2 regions of the Streptomyces sp. NPDC090088 genome follow, and region 2 is predicted to be linked to the other one. Evidence: riboswitches for the same ligand, from Rfam matches in the RefSeq annotation. Region 2 holds a riboswitch; the other holds the start of a gene.
The links. A riboswitch is a leader RNA that binds a small molecule or an ion and turns the genes downstream of it on or off. The one in region 2 is predicted to bind cobalamin.
Positions count from the first base shown of each region.

Region 1 (7,718 bases), on a different contig from region 2:
TCTCCTGCTGGAAGCGGCGGGCGAAGGTACGCGGGGCCATCAGGGCGCGGGTGGCGAGCTGTTCGACGGTGACCTCCTGGTCGAGATGCTCGGTCATCCAGGCCAGCACCTCGCCGACCGTGTCGCAGGGGCCGTCCGGCAGCGGGCGTTCGATGTACTGGGCCTGGCCGCCGTCCCGGTGCGGGGGCACCACCATCCGCCGGGCGATCTTCTTGGCCACCTCGGGGCCCTGTTCCTTGCGGACCAGGTGCAGACAGGCGTCGATACCGGCGGAGGTGCCCGCCGAGGTGATCACCGGGTCCTCGTCGACGTACAGCACGTCCGGCTCGACCCGGGTGCGCGGGAAGCGGCGGGCCAGCAGGTCCGCGTGGCGCCAGTGCACGGCGCACCGGCGCCCGTCCAGCAGGCCGGCGGCGCCCAGTACGAACACGCCGGAGCACACGCTCAGCACCCGGGCGCCCCGGTCCACCGCCCGGCGCAGCGCGTCGAGCAGCTCGGGCGGATAGTCCCGGGCGACGTTGGAGTCGGAGGCCGGGACGGCGATCAGATCGGCCTCGTCGAGGCGGTCGAGGCCGTACGGCGTGGAGATGGTGAGGCCCGGCACATGGGTGCCGAGCGACGGTCCCTCCGCCGAGACCACCGCGAAGTCGTACACCGGCAGCCCCTCGTCGGAGCGGTCGAGGCCGAAGACCTCGCAGACCACTCCGAGCTCGAAGGGGTGCACACCGTCGAGCAGTACGGTCGCCACGTTCTTCAGCATGCTGCCAGTGTGCCTCGCCGCTGGCAGTAATTCGAGGATGCATGGCAGTGCTGCCACTCACGGTAAGGAGCATTCGGCGCCACAGTGGTGTCCATGAACGGAAACCAGATCGAAGGTCTCATCGGAATGGTCCTGGTCCTCGGCATCCTGGCCCTCATGGCCCTCCCGTCCGTGCTCGGCGTCCTGCGCGACCGGCGCATGGACCGGCAGATCAGGGCGGCGCGGCGGACCAGGGACACCGCGCACCGGGGAAAGTCCCTGATCGCATAGCCTCTCCTGACGGGTGGTGGGCGCCGTCGTCAACAACGGCGGCAACGTCATCGTGGGGACGTCGAAGACGATCCGCTACCCGGTCGACATCACCGTCAAGGACAACTCGAGTCGTCCTGCGCGAAGAGGAGCGCGACCACGTCGGTCTGCCGGGCCACCTTCACCATCGACCCCGCCTGGATCGCCGAACGACGGCGACCACTGGATCTCCGACGACGTCGCACCAGGGTGACCGTCACCTCGGCGGGCAGCCGGCGCTGGTACTTCCCCGGCACGACCACCACCTCGCGGAAGGTGTCGGCCGGGGACGCACTCGGCCTGAAGCAGCCGGAATACGGCGGCTCAGAAGTCCTCGTCCAGGTCTACGGTGCCCTCCACCGCCACCTGGTACGCGGACGGGCGCCGCTCGAAGAAGTTCGTCAGCTCCTGGACGCCCTGCAGCTCCATGAAGGAGAACGGGTTCTCCGAGCCGTACACCGGGGCGAAGCCGAGCCGGCCGAGCCGCTGGTCGGCGACGCACTCCAGGTACTGGCGCATCGAGTCGGTGTTCATGCCCGGCAGACCCTCACCGCACAGATCGCGGGCGAACTGCAGCTCCGCCTCGACGGCCTCCCGCAGCATGTCGGTGACCTGCTGCCGGAGCTCGTCGTCGAACAGCTCCGGCTCCTCCTTGCGGACCGTGTCGACGACGTCGAACGCGAAGCTCATGTGCATCGTCTCGTCGCGGAACACCCAGTTGGTGCCCGTGGCGAGACCGTGCAGCAGACCCCGGCTGCGCAGCCAGTAGACGTACGCGAAGGCGCCGTAGAAGAACAGGCCCTCGATGCACGCGGCGAAGCAGATCAGGTTGAGCAGGAAGCGGCGGCGGTCGGCCCGGGACTCCAGGCGGTCCAGGTTCTCCACCGAGTCGATCCACTTGAAGCAGAACTCGGCCTTCTCGCGGATGGAGGGGATGTTCTCCACGGCGGCGAAGGCGGCCGCGCGGTCGTCCGGGTCGGGGAGGTAGGTGTCCAGGAGCGTCAGATAGAACTGGACGTGCACGGCCTCCTCGAAGAGCTGGCGCGACAGGTACAGGCGCGCCTCCGGGGAGTTGATGTGCTTGTACAGGGTCAGCACCAGGTTGTTCGCCACGATCGAGTCGCCGGTCGCGAAGAAGGCGACCAGCCGGCCGATCAGGTGCTGCTCGGCGGGCGTGAGCTTGGCGAGGTCGGCGACGTCCGAGTGGAGGTCGACCTCCTCCACGGTCCAGGTGTTCTTGATGGCGTCCCGGTAGCGCTCGTAGAAGTCCGGGTAGCGCATGGGGCGCAGAGTCAGCTCGAAGCCGGGGTCGAGAAGGTTCTGGTTACTGGGCATTACTGGCAGGCCTCGCAGGACTCGGGGTTCTCAAGGGAGCAGGCGACGGCGTCGGTCGTCTGCTGTACGGGCACGGTGGCCTGGGCCTGCGCGGCCCGGGCGATCCGGGTCGCCGGGCGCGAGCGCAGGTAGTACGTCGTCTTCAGGCCCGACTTCCAGGCGTACGCGTACATCGAGGAGAGCTTGCCGATGGTCGGCGTCTCCAGGAACAGGTTCAGGGACTGGGCCTGGTCGAGGTACGGGGTGCGGGCGGCGGCCATGTCGATCAGGCCGCGCTGCGGGATCTCCCAGGCGGTGCGGTAGAGGTCGCGCACCTCCTGCGGGATCCACACGAAGTCCTGCACCGAGCCGTTCGCCTCGCGCAGCGCCTCACGGGTGCGGGCGTCCCAGACGCCGAGGCTCTTCAGCTCCTCCACCAGGTACGAGTTGACCTGGAGGAACTCGCCGGAGAGCGTCTCGCGCTTGAACAGGTTCGAGACCTGCGGCTCGATGCACTCGTACACGCCCGCGATCGAGGCGATGGTGGCGGTGGGCGCGATGGCGAGCAGCAGGCTGTTGCGCAGACCGGTGCTCGCGATCCGCGCGCGCAGCGCCGCCCAGCGCTCCGGCCAGGTGAACTCGACACCGTAGTGGTCGGGGTGCAGCACACCCCGCGCGGTACGGGTCTTCTCCCAGGCCGGCAGCGGGCCGCAGCGCTCGGCGAGGTCGGCGGAGGCCTCGTACGCGGCGAGCATGATCCGCTCGGCGATCCGGGTGGAGAGCGCCTTGGCCTCGGGGGAGTCGAAGGGCAGCCGCAGCTTGAAGAAGACGTCCTGGAGGCCCATCGCGCCGAGCCCGACGGGACGCCACTTGGCGTTCGAACGGCCCGCCTGCTCGGTCGGGTAGAAGTTGATGTCGACGACCCGGTCCAGGAAGGTGACCGCGGTACGGACCGTCTCGTCCAGCCGCTCCCAGTCGATGTCACCGCTCGCCGTGTCGACGAACGCGCCGAGGTTGACCGAGCCGAGGTTGCAGACCGCCGTCTCGCCGTCGTCCGTGACCTCCAGGATCTCCGTGCAGAGGTTGGAGGAGTGGACGACGTGGCCGGGGACGGCCGTCTGGTTCGCGGTGCGGTTGGCCGCGTCCTTGAAGGTCATCCAGCCGTTGCCGGTCTGCGCGAGGGTCCGCATCATCCGGCCGTACAGGTCGCGGGCCGGGATGGTCTTGCGGGCCAGCCCGTCGGCCTCGGCCTTGCGGTAGGCCGCGTCGAACTCCGCGCCCCACAGGTCCACCAGCTCCGGCACGTCGGAGGGGGAGAACAGCGACCACGGCTCGTCGGCGTTGACCCGGCGCATGAACTCGTCCGGGATCCAGTGCGCGAGGTTCAGGTTGTGCGTACGGCGGGCGTCCTCACCCGTGTTGTCGCGCAGCTCCAGGAACTCCTCGATGTCGGAGTGCCAGGTCTCCAGGTAGACCGCCGCCGCGCCCTTGCGCCGGCCGCCCTGGTTCACGGCGGCGACCGAGGCGTCCAGCGTCTTCAGGAACGGCACGATGCCGTTGGAGTGCCCGTTGGTCCCGCGGATCAGCGAACCGCGCGAACGGATCCTGCTGTACGACAGCCCGATGCCGCCGGCGTGCTTGGAGAGGCGGGCGACCTGGTGGTAGCGGTCGTAGAGGGAGTCCAGCTCGTCCTTCGGGGAGTCGAGGAGGTAGCAGGACGACATCTGGGGGTGCCGGGTGCCGGAGTTGAAGAGGGTGGGGGAGGAGGGGAGGTAGTCGAGGCGGCTCATCAGCCGGTAGAGCGCGGCGACTTCGTCCAGTGCGCGTGCGGTGTCTCCCCCAGAGGGGGTACCCCCATCGGCGAGGCCTGCGGCGACCCGGAGCATGAAGTGCTGGGGGGTCTCGATCACGCGCCGGGTGATCGGGTGGCGGAGCAGGTAGCGGCTGTGCAGCGTGCGCAGGCCGAAGTAGCCGAAGCGGTCGTCGGCGGCCGGGTCGACCAGGGCGTCGAGGCGGGCCGCGTGGACCCGGGCGAACTCGGCGGTGCGGTCGGCGATGAGGCCCTCGCGGTGGCCGACGGCGACCGACTCCGTGAAGGACGTCACGCCCTGCGAGGCGGCCTCGGCGCGGACGGAGATCGTGAGCAGGCGGGCGGCCAGCCGCGAGTAGGCGGGGTCCTCCGAGATCAGACCGGCGGCGGCCTCGGTGGCCAGCTCGCGCAACTCCGACTCGTCGGCCCGCGCGGACCGGCCGCGCAGCGCGGCGGCGGCGACCCGGCCGGGGTCGGCGTAGGGGAGGTCGGCGGTCAGCTCGGTCAGGATCCGCAGCAGGGCCGTTCCGGGACCGTCGGTCTCCGGCACGGTCGTGGTCGCTGAAGCCGGTTCGGCTGGCGCGATGGTCACGTGGGGCTCTCCCTCGCTCGGCACGGGGCCTGGCGGAGGGCAGCGGGCAGCGCGAGCGCGCGGGGGCGCGTCGAGAGACCCTGGCCCACTCCACGAGGCCCGGACGTCAGAACACCCGGGCCGGATTGGCCGGGCGTGCTGTCGACAGGTCCTCGGACTGACTCTCGTGCGCAGATACGCACAAGTACACCGTTGCGGGACAGTTCCGGATTCGCACCGGATTCCCCTGTGGCGGCAGCGAGCATGAGCATACATCTAGTGCCGGGTTGTCGTGTCACCCCCAGATGTTGTGTCGTGGAGGTGTCGGAGCGTCAGGTGATCTGTACGGTGAGATACGAGCAGCGGGCCGCCGAGGGGGGTGCTCTCGGTGGCCCGCTGCGGGTTCGTCGTGGTTGCTCGCGCCCACGCGGCGGAGCCGCAAATCGATGCAGCCCCGCGCCCCTGGGGGGCGCGTTCTAGTGGGCGCTTCCCGCGACGGCCGGGGGGAGTTCGGCTTGGACGCCGGGGTCGCCCGCGTCCGCCGTGTAGTCCGTCGGCTTGGTCTCGTCGATGCCCTCGGGGGCCTTGAGGGCCTTGAGGGCGAAGGTGAGGACCACGGTGACGACCACGTTCATCACGAACGCCGTGAGGCCGATGTAGCCGATCTCGCCGATGCCGGGGATCTCCTTGGCGCTGCCGCCGAAGTGCTTCTGGGTGGGGGAGGCGACGCCGTAGGCCGCGGCCGTGCCGTAGACCATGCCGACCGCCCAGCCCGCGAGCAGGGCCCAGCGGTGGAACCAGCGGGTGAACAGGCCGCCGACCAGGGCCGGGAAGGTCTGTAGGATCCAGATGCCGCCCAGGAGCTGGAAGTTGATGGCGACCGTCTTGTCCATGGTGAGGACGAAGACCAGCGCGCCGACCTTCACCAGCAGGGAGACGATCTTGGAGACCTGGGCCTCCTGCTTCGGCGTGGCGTCCGGCTTGATGAAGTCCCGGTAGATGTTGCGGGTGAAGAGGTTCGCGGCCGCGATGGACATGATGGCCGCGGGGACCAGGGCGCCGATGCCGATCGCCGCGAACGCCACGCCCGCGAACCAGTCCGGGAACATGTTCTCGAACAGCTGGGGGATCGCCAACTGGCCGTTGGTGACCTTGACTCCGGCCGCGATGGCCATGAAGCCCAGCAGGGCGAGCAGGCCGAGCATCAGCGAGTACAGCGGCAGGATCGTGGTGTTGCGGCGGATCACGTCACGGCTCCGGGAGGAGAGCGTCGCGGTGATCGAGTGCGGGTACATGAACAGGGCGAGCGCGGAGCCCAACGCCAGCGTGGCGTACGTCCACTGGCCCGCCTCCGCCGGTGCCAGCGCGCCGCGCGGTTTGCCGGTCGCGGGGTTGGTCTGGGCGAACGCCTGGCCCGCCTTGGCGAAGATGTCGTCGAAGCCGCCCAGTTTGATCGGGATGTAGATGATCGCCACCGCGATGACGAGGTAGATCAGCCCGTCCTTCACGAACGCGATCAGGGCGGGGGCGCGGAGGCCGGAGGAGTAGGTGTAGGCCGCGAGGACACCGAAGGCGATGAGCAACGGCAGGTCCTTCACGAACCAGTTGGTGCCGTCGCCGCCGCCGACGCCCATCACGTCGAGGACCGCCTGGATGCCCACGAGCTGCAACGCGATGTATGGCATCGTTGCCAGGATGCCGGTCAGGGCGACCGCGAGCGAGAGCCCCTTGGAGCCGAAGCGGCCGCGTACGAAGTCCGACGTCGTCACATAGCCGTGCTTGTGGGACACCGACCACAGCCGGGGCAGGAACGTGAAGATCAGCGGGTAGACCAGGATCGTGTACGGCACCGCGAAGAAGCCGGCCGCGCCCGCCGCGTAGATCGCCGCCGGTACGGCGACGAAGGTGTACGCCGTGTAGAGGTCGCCGCCGAGCAGGAACCAGGTGACCCAGGTGCCGAACGACCGGCCGCCCAGGCCCCATTCGTCGAGCGAGTGCTCGTTCTCGGCCTTGCGCCAGCGTGCGGCCAGGAAGCCCATGACCGTGACGGCCAGGAAGAAGAAGATGAAGACGCCGAGCGCGACGCCGTTCACACCGTCCTTCACCGCTGCGCACCCCCGTTCGTGCTCGCGGCCTTGCGGGCGCGCTGGTCGCGCTGCCACAGCTGGTACGCGGTCATGGTGAGCGCGGTGGAGATCAGCACCCACAGCATCTGGTACCAGTAGAAGAACGGGATCCCGATGAACTCCGGGTCCGTCTTGGCGTACGAGCCCACCCACAGCATCGCCACGAAGGGCGCGACGAGGCAGACGGCGATCACCACGCGTGTCGGTGTCACCACCGACTGCCTCACTTCAGGTACATCCGACATACCGCGGCTCCGTCCCCTCACCGTTCGCCTGTGTAATGCGCAGGCAATCTAGGTCACGGTGTCACGGCAGCGGAAGTAGCCGTCGGGCCATCGGTATGTCGATTCTGTGAAGGGTGCTTCGCGTCAGTCCTGCGGGCGCTTGAGGCGGGCCACGAACTTGTAGCGGTCGCCGCGGTACACCGAGCGCACCCACTCCACCGGCTGGCCCTCGCGGTCCAGGGAGTGCCGGGAGAGCATCAGCATCGGCAGGCCGACGTCGGTACCGAGCAGGCCGGCCTCGCGCGGGGTGGCCAGCGAGGTCTCGATGGTCTCCTCGGCCTCGGCGAGATGGACGTCGTACACCTCGGCGAGGGCGGTGTAGAGGGAGGTGTACTTGACCAGGGAGCGGCGCAGCGCCGGGAAGCGCTTCGCGCTCAGGTGCGTGGTCTCGATGGCCATGGGCTCGCCGTTGGCCATGCGCAGCCGCTCGATGCGCAGCACCCGGCCGCCCGCGCTTATGTCGAGCAGTCCGGCGAGCCGGTCGTCGGCGGTGATGTAGCCGATGTCCAGCAGCTGCGAGGTCGGCTCCAGGCCCTGGGCGCGCATGTCCTCGGTGTACGAGGTC
Region 1 is NZ_JBIVDZ010000002.1:985,712-993,429, forward strand. Features, by position in the region: gene ACIPSJ_RS13175 (helix-turn-helix domain-containing protein) at 1-760, opposite strand, end outside; gene ACIPSJ_RS13180 (hypothetical protein) at 854-1,030, shown strand; gene ACIPSJ_RS13185 (hypothetical protein) at 1,126-1,314, opposite strand; gene ACIPSJ_RS13190 (ribonucleotide-diphosphate reductase subunit beta) at 1,373-2,383, opposite strand; gene ACIPSJ_RS13195 (ribonucleoside-diphosphate reductase subunit alpha) at 2,383-4,764, opposite strand; cobalamin riboswitch at 4,890-5,038, opposite strand; gene mctP (monocarboxylate uptake permease MctP) at 5,220-6,848, opposite strand; gene ACIPSJ_RS13205 (DUF3311 domain-containing protein) at 6,845-7,114, opposite strand; gene ACIPSJ_RS13210 (GntR family transcriptional regulator) at 7,238-7,718, opposite strand, start outside.
Region 1: linked by a shared signal. The riboswitch ahead of ACIPSJ_RS13195 (ribonucleoside-diphosphate reductase subunit alpha) and the one ahead of ACIPSJ_RS08245 (cobalamin biosynthesis protein) in region 2 are both predicted to bind cobalamin.

Region 2 (7,718 bases):
CAGCAGGTCGATGGCGTCGGCCGCGGTACGCGAGGGACCCTCGACCAGATCCGACAGCTCGACCGGCACCTTCACCGGCGCGCCCGGCTCCGCGAGCAACTCCTGCTCGCCGAGCCCGAAGTGGGCCGCGAAGGAGGCCCGCAGCCCCGGCAGCGCGTTGGCCTGCCCGCCCCACACCTGGGAGGCGCGCAGCACGGCCAGCACCAGGTTCACGCGGGCCTCGTCGACCGGGCCGCCGCCGAGGATGTGCAGTCCGTCGCGGATCTGCACGTCCTTGATCTCGCAGAGATAGCCGTCGATGTGCATGACGAACGAGTCGAAGTCGTCGTCTCCGGGCTGCTCGTCCACATGCAGGTCGTGGTGGAGCTCGGCCGCCTTGACCAGCGTCCAGATCTGGGCGCGGACGGCCGGCGCCTTCGTCGGGTCCAGGTCGGAGACGAGCGCGTACTCGTCGAGCAGCTGCTCCAGCTTGGCCAGGTCGCCGTAGGTGTCGGCGCGGGCCATCGGCGGCACCAGGTGGTCGACGACGGTGGCGTGCCCGCGCCGCTTGGCCTGGGTGCCCTCACCGGGGTCGTTGACGATGAACGGATAGATCAGCGGCAGGTCGCCGAGGACCGCGTCCGGTGCGCAACCGGCGCTCAGCCCGAGGCCCTTGCCCGGCAGCCACTCCATGGTGCCGTGCTTGCCCATGTGCACGATCGCGTCCGCGCCGAACGAGTTTTCCAGCCAGCGGTAGGCGGCCATGTAGTGGTGCGACGGCGGCATGTCCGGGTCGTGGTAGATCGCGATCGGGTTCTCCCCGAAGCCGCGCGGCGGCTGGATCATCACGACGACGTTCCCGAACCGCAGGGAAGCGAGCACGATGTCGTCCCCGTCGACGTACAGCGAGCCCGGCGGCTCCCCCCACGCCTCCGTCATCGCGTCCCGCAGTTCCGGGTCGAGCTTCTCGAACCACGCCCGGTAGTCGGCCAGCGGCACCCGCGCGGGCGCGGCGGCCAGCTGCTCCTCGGTCAGCCACTCGACGTCGTGCCCGCCGGCGTTGATGAGCCGGTGGATCAACTCATCGCCGCCGGAGGGGTATTCGGTGACCCCGTAACCCGCCGCCGCGAGGGCGTCCAGTACCCGCACCGCCGACGCGGGGGTGTCCAGACCGACCGCGTTGCCGACCCGGGAGTGCTTGGTCGGGTACGCGGTGAAGACCAGCGCGACCTTCTTCTCCGCGTTCGGCTTGTGCCTGAGCCGGGCGTGCCGTACGGCGATTCCGGCGACGCGTCCGGCCCGCTCGGGGTCGGCGACGTACACCGGGACGTCGTCCGGACCCTGCTCCTTGAAGGAGAACGGGACCGTGATCAGCCGTCCGTCGAACTCCGGGATGGCGACCTGCATCGCCGCGTCCATGGGGGAGAGGGCGGCGTCGGACTCGTCCCAGGCGCTCTTCGAGGAGGTCAGGCAGAGGCCCTGCAGCACCGGCACGTCGAGGTCGGCGAGCGCGCCGATGTCCCAGGCCTCCTCGTCGCCGCCGGCCGAGGCGTGCGAGGCGTGGGTGCCGCCGGCCGCCAGCACGGTGGCGACCAGCGCGTCCGCCCCGGCGAGGGTCTCGTACAGCCCGGCGTCCGCCCCGCGCAGCGAACCGCAGTACACCGGAAGGGCGTTGGCGCCCCGCGCCTCGATCGCCTCGCACAGGGTGTCCACGAAGGCGGTGTTGCCGCTCAGTTCATGCGCCCGGTAGAAGAGCACGCCGACCGTGGGACGGCCGTCTCGGACCTCGTAGGAGCCGTGCACCCCGTACTCGGGCATCTTCCGCGGCTCGTCGAACCCCTCACCGGTCAGCAGCACCGTGTCGGAGAGGAACCGGGACAGCTCCAGCAGGTTGGCGGGCCCGCCCTCCACGAGGTACTTGAGGGCCTCGGCCACCACACCGGCGGGCACCGACGACTCGGCCATCAACTCGGCGTCCGGCACCGCCTCGCCGCCGAGCAGCACGGTCGGGATCCCGGCGGCCTTCAGCGCGGCGAGCCCGTCCTCCCAGGCCCGCTTGCCGCCGAGCAGCCGTACGACGGCGATGTCCGCGCCCTCGACGAGCGCGGGCAGCTCCTCGGCGACGTCGACGCGCGTCGGATTGCCGATCCGGTAGTCGGCACCGGAGGCGGCCCGGGCCGCCAGCAGATCGGTGTCGGCGGTCGACAACAACAACACAGTGCTCATGCGGGCGCTCCCGGTGGAATGAAAGGCAGTCCTTGCGGCGCGCCCGACTCGATGAGCCGCCAGAGCGCGTCGGTGTCCGCGTGCTGTTCGATCAGGTCGCCGAGCCGGTCGAGCTGCTCCTCGCGCAGCGCGGCGAACGAGGTGTCGGGGGCCGGCACGAACCGGCGGCCCGCGGCGGCCGCCACCTCGCGCAGGAAGGCCCGCCGGAAACCGTCCGACTCCAGGGAGCCGTGCCAGTGCGTGCCCCAGGTCTGCCCGACCCGGCACCCGTCCAGGCGGCGTCCCTCGTCATCGGAGAAGAACGCGTCCCCGCCGGTGACTTCGGCGACCCCGTGATGGATCTCGTACCCCTCGACCCGCTCGCCGAGTGCCCTCCCCTCCGGCCGGGTAAGGATCTTCTCGGGGGCGAACCGCACCCTTAGGGGCAGCACCCCGAGACCCTCCACCCGCCCCCGCCGGCTCTCGACCTCGTCCTCGATGTGCTCGCCGAGGATCTGGAAGCCGCCGCAGATGCCGAGGACCGGCCGCTGCTCGGCGGCCCGGCGGCGCAGCGCGTCCGCGAGCCCCCGCTCGTGCAGCCACTCCAGGGCCCGGACCGTCCCCCGGGTCCCCGGAATCACGACGAGATCGGCGTCGGCCAGCTCCTCCGGCCGGTCCACGAACCGCACCACGACCCCGGGTTCGGCGGCCAGCGCGTCCACGTCCGTGAAGTTGGACATCAGGGGGACGGCACAGACCGCGACCCGGAGCACGTCCGCGCCGACGGGCGGGGCGACGGCCGACTCGCGGACGGTCCCGCGCAGCGAGACCCGGAGCCCGTCCTCCTCGTCGATGCCGAGGCCGTGCCGGAAGGGGAGGACGCCGTACGTCCGGCGCCCGGTCAGCCCGTGCAGCATGTCCAGCCCGGGCTCCAGCAGGGAGACATCCCCCCGGAACTTGTTGACGAGGAACCCGGCGACGAGTTCCTGGTCCTCCCGCGAGAGCAGCGCGACGGTCCCGAAGAAGGAGGCGAACACGCCGCCGCGGTCGATGTCCCCCACGACCAGCACGGGAAGCCGCGCGTTGCGCGCGATCCCCATGTTCACGATGTCCGTCCGCCGCAGATTGATCTCGGCGGGACTGCCGGCCCCCTCACAGATCACCGCGTCATACGTGCCCCGCAACTCCGCGAGACAGTCGAGCACGGTCCCGAGCAGCTTCTGCTGCCGCCCGCCGTGGTAGCCGCGCGCACTCAGCTCACCGACCGGCTTCCCGAGCAGCACGACCTGACTGCTCTGCTCGCCACCCGGCTTGAGCAGCACGGGATTCATCAGCGCGGTCGGCTCGACGCGGCAGGCCTGCGCCTGCATGGCCTGCGCCCGGCCGATCTCGGCGCCTTCGCGGGTGACGAAGGAGTTGAGGGACATGTTCTGCGCCTTGAACGGCGCGACCTTCACCCCCTGCCGTACCAGCCACCGGCAGATACCGGCGGTGACGACGCTCTTGCCGGCGTCGGAGGTGGTGCCGGCGACGAGGAGACCACCGTTCATGACGTCCGTCCCTTCGCGACGAGGCGTGCGGTGACGGTCGCGCCGAGCGCGAGCACCCCCACGCGACGGGAGAGCCGTACCGCCCGCCTGATGTCCGCGACCGCCACGGCCCGCCCCTTCCGATTCAGCACGGGCCGGTGCTCGACCCGGCCGCCGTACGACAACGTCCCCCCGAGCCGCACCCCCAACGCCCCCGCGAACGAGGCCTCCACGGGCCCGGCGTTGGGACTCGGATGCTTCGCGGCGTCGGCCCGCCAGGCCCGTACGGCACCCCGGGGATCGCCACCGGCGACCGTGGCCAGTACGGCCGTCAGCCGCGCCCCCGGCCACCCGGCGACGTCGTCCAGCCGGGCGGAGGCCCAGCCGTAGCGCCGGTACCGCGCCGACTTGTGCCCGACCATGGCGTCCAGCGTGTTCACCGCCCGGAAGCCCAGCAGCCCCGGCACCCCGGCCACGGCCCCCCACACCAGCGCGCCCACGACGGCGTCGCTGGTGTTCTCGGCGACCGACTCCACCACGGCCCGGGCGATCCCGTCGGCGTCCAGGGCCTGCGGGTCCCGCCCGCACAGATGCGGCAGCCGGGCACGGGCGGCCTCGACGTCCCCCGCCTCCAGGGCGTGCCCGACGGCCCGGGCCTCGCGGGCGAGCGAAGTGCCGCCGACGACGGCCCAGGTGGCGGCGGCGGTGAGCGCCATGGACGCGGCGGTGGACGGTCGTACGACCCGCTGGGTCAGGGCGCCCAGCGCCACGGCGCCGCCGGCGCACACGGCGGTGTGCAGCGCGCCCCACCCGCGGTGGTCCCGCCACAGCACCCGTTCCACGGCCCCGGCCGCCCGCCCGAACGCGGCGACCGGATGCCCCCGGCGAGGATCGCCGAGCAGCAGGTCACCGAGAAGGCCGGCGGCGGCGCCGTACGCGAAGACGCGATCGGCACCCATCGGCTCAGCCGGCCGAGGGGTCGGGGAAGGGCCGGGTACGGAACCTCGATCGGCAGCCGCGCATGGCGATATGTCCTCACTCAGGGTGTCCACGCCCTGGTTCGACGAGACCGGCGGTGAGAGTTCCTGGCTCCCGGGGATTGCTACCCCGGTGACAGTGGCGGGACCGCGCCGGATTCACACCGGCTTCCTCTCTTGCCGCCGTACATGGCTCAGGAAGTCCACCACGCCCCCGGAAGAGCCGTCAACTTGCCGTTGACCTGCGAGGGGAGAGTGTGCGAAGGCCCACACCGGTTGCCCGGCGGGACTCCTGGGGCATAGCGAAGGGCGTGACGAAGTGCATGACGAAGGCTCCTCCCCGAACGTGCGGGGGAGGAGCCTTCCGGGCCTCGGTCAGGCCTTGGCCACGATCAGGTGGATGCCGTACGCCACGGCGGCCGCGCAGCCCGCGAAGCAGAGGTAGGCGGCGGTCACGGCGAGGGCCGCCGAGTTGCCCCTGGCGGTGGCGCGTTCGCGGGCGGAGAGGCCCTTGATGCCGAGGGTGAAGAGGGCCACCAGGCCCACCGCGACCACGAGGCTGACGCCGAAGACGGAGCCGATGGCTGCCCAGTCGATGTTCATGTCGGTTCTTCCTCGGGGGTCAGACGGTGGCGGCCGGGTCGGTCGCGGGAGCGGCGGGGGAGGGGATGGTGGCCGTCAGGCCGTCCGTGACGGTGCCCGCGGGCGGCGGGGTCACGGCGGCGATCGCCGCGGTCACCACACCGGCCGGCTCGCCGGCTTCGGTGTCGTTGACGTTGGCGCTGTCCACGACCTCGCGGCGGGACAGCTTCCAGATCGTGGCGCTGGCGGCCACCAGGAAGACGGCGACGACCGCGGTGCCCCAGTCGCCGAGGTCCGTCACGGACTCGGCGAGCGCGCCGACCAGCGCGGCGGCCGGGAGGGTGAGCAGCCAGGCGATCACCATGCGGGTCGCGGTGGACCAGCGGACCGTGCCGCCCTTGCGGCCGAGGCCCGCGCCCATCACCGAGCCGGAGACGACATGCGTGGTGGAGAGGGAGAAGCCGAGGTGGGAGGAGGCCAGGATGGCGGTGGCCGCGCTGGTCTGGGCGGCGAAGCCCTGCTGCGGCTGAAGGTCGGTCAGACCCTTGCCCATGGTGCGGATGATCCGCCAGCCGCCGATGTAGGTGCCGAGCGCGATGGCGAGACCGGCGGAGAGGATGACCCAGGTGGGAGGGTTCGAGCCGGGGGCGATCGAACCGCCCGCGATCAGCGCGAGGGTGATGATGCCCATCGTCTTCTGCGCGTCGTTGGTGCCGTGCGCGAGCGAGACCAGGCCGGCCGAGGCGATCTGGCCGGCGCGGTAGCCCTTGCGGGTGGCCTCGTCCTCGGCGTTCTTCGAGAGCGCGTAGGACAGGCGGGTGGCGAGCGTCGCCGCGAGTCCCGCGACGAGCGGGGCGGCGACCGCCGGCAGCAGGACCTTGGCGACGAGCACGTCGCCGTGGACCGCGCCGAAGCCGGCCGAGGCGACGGTGGCGCCGATCAGACCGCCCATGAGGGCGTGCGAGGAACTGGAGGGCAGGCCCACCAGCCAGGTCACGAGGTTCCAGAGGATCGCGCCGACCAGGGCGGCGAAGATGACCTCGGGGCGGATGCCGTTCTCGTCGACGAGGCCCTTGGAGATCGTGTTGGCGACCTCCACGGAGAGGAAGGCGCCCACCAGGTTGAGCGCGGCGGACATGGTCACCGCGATCTTGGGCTTGAGCGCGCCGGTCGAGATGGTCGTGGCCATCGCGTTGGCGGTGTCGTGGAAACCGTTCGTGAAATCAAACGCGAGTGCGGTGACGACCACAATCGCGAGGATCAGCGAGAAGCTTTCCATTTACCCAGACAATCTTTAGAGGTCATCAGCCGTTGGACCGTAGGCAACCTGGATGAACGGAAGGTGAACTGGGGTGGGCGTTGGAGTGTCACTGATCGGGTCTGTGAAGAAGGACGCCCGGGCCGCCGTTCCGTTTCCGGTCCGGCGGCCCAGGCGCCCCTTGGTCGGCCTCGCGGCTAGCGGCCCAGGGTGAACGACCTCAGCCGGCCCATCGACCCGTTGAAGAGATTCTGGTCACCCGGCAGGCTGCCGCTGTTGTCGTACTGCCAGAAGGTCCAGTACGACCATCCGGCCGGCAGCGTTCCCGCGTCCGCCGAGCCGTGGCGGGCGATCCACAGCGCGTGGTCGGCGGCGAAGGCGCTGCTGCCGCCGGTGCACAGGTTCCACCAGTGGGTGGTCGTGTAGATCACCGGCCGCCGGCCGGTCTCCCGCTTCAGCTCGTCACTGAAGGACCTGATCCACCGGACCATCCCGGAGTTGCTCAGCCCGTAGCACCGGTGCTTCTTGTCGTACGGGTTGTACTCGACGTCGAGCGCGGGCGGCAGCGTCCAGCCGTCGGCGGTCCAGGTGCCGCCGTGGCTCACGAAGTAGGCGGCCTGCCGCGCGCCCGACGACTTGTCCGGCAGGGCGAAGTGGTACGCGCCCCGCAGGATCCCCGCCTTGCGCGAGCCGTCGTACTGCTGGCTGAAGTAGGGGTTGCGGTAGGTGGTGGACTCGGTCGCCTTGATGTAGACGAACCGGGCGCCTTTCGCCTTGGCGCCCGACCAGTCGACGTTCTTCTGGTGCGAGGAGACGTCGTGCCCCTTCGGCGGGTCCGCGGCGGACGCCGGCGCCCCGGCGAGCGCGGTCGCGGCCCCCACGAGGGCGAGCGCCGCCACGGACGCCGCGAGGCCGCGGACGCGGTGGCGACGGCGGTGGCGGTGGCGGTACGGCGGAGAGCTGTCACGGGCCATGTTTCCCCCCGGAATGGCAACGCGCACGGAAAATCGTCCAGAGATTATTGGAAGATCGGCCTATGATCGGCGATCTTCAGCCAAGCCTTGACATAGGGCTCTTTGCAGTGATTTGCGCTCTACTGGATTCGGGACACCCGGCCTAAAGTGCCCTGCCGCGCGGGCCGTTCGGGGCGTCGGCTGACAGGATCGAGCCATGGCTGAGCGGTGGCGG
Region 2 is NZ_JBIVDZ010000001.1:1,853,168-1,860,885, forward strand. Features, by position in the region: gene cobN (cobaltochelatase subunit CobN) at 1-2,205, opposite strand, end outside; gene ACIPSJ_RS08240 (cobyric acid synthase) at 2,202-3,734, opposite strand; gene ACIPSJ_RS08245 (cobalamin biosynthesis protein) at 3,731-4,672, opposite strand; cobalamin riboswitch at 4,772-4,914, opposite strand; gene ACIPSJ_RS08250 (hypothetical protein) at 5,066-5,293, opposite strand; gene ACIPSJ_RS08255 (inorganic phosphate transporter) at 5,313-6,551, opposite strand; gene ACIPSJ_RS08260 (lysozyme) at 6,728-7,504, opposite strand; gene ACIPSJ_RS08265 (class II aldolase/adducin family protein) at 7,701-7,718, shown strand, end outside.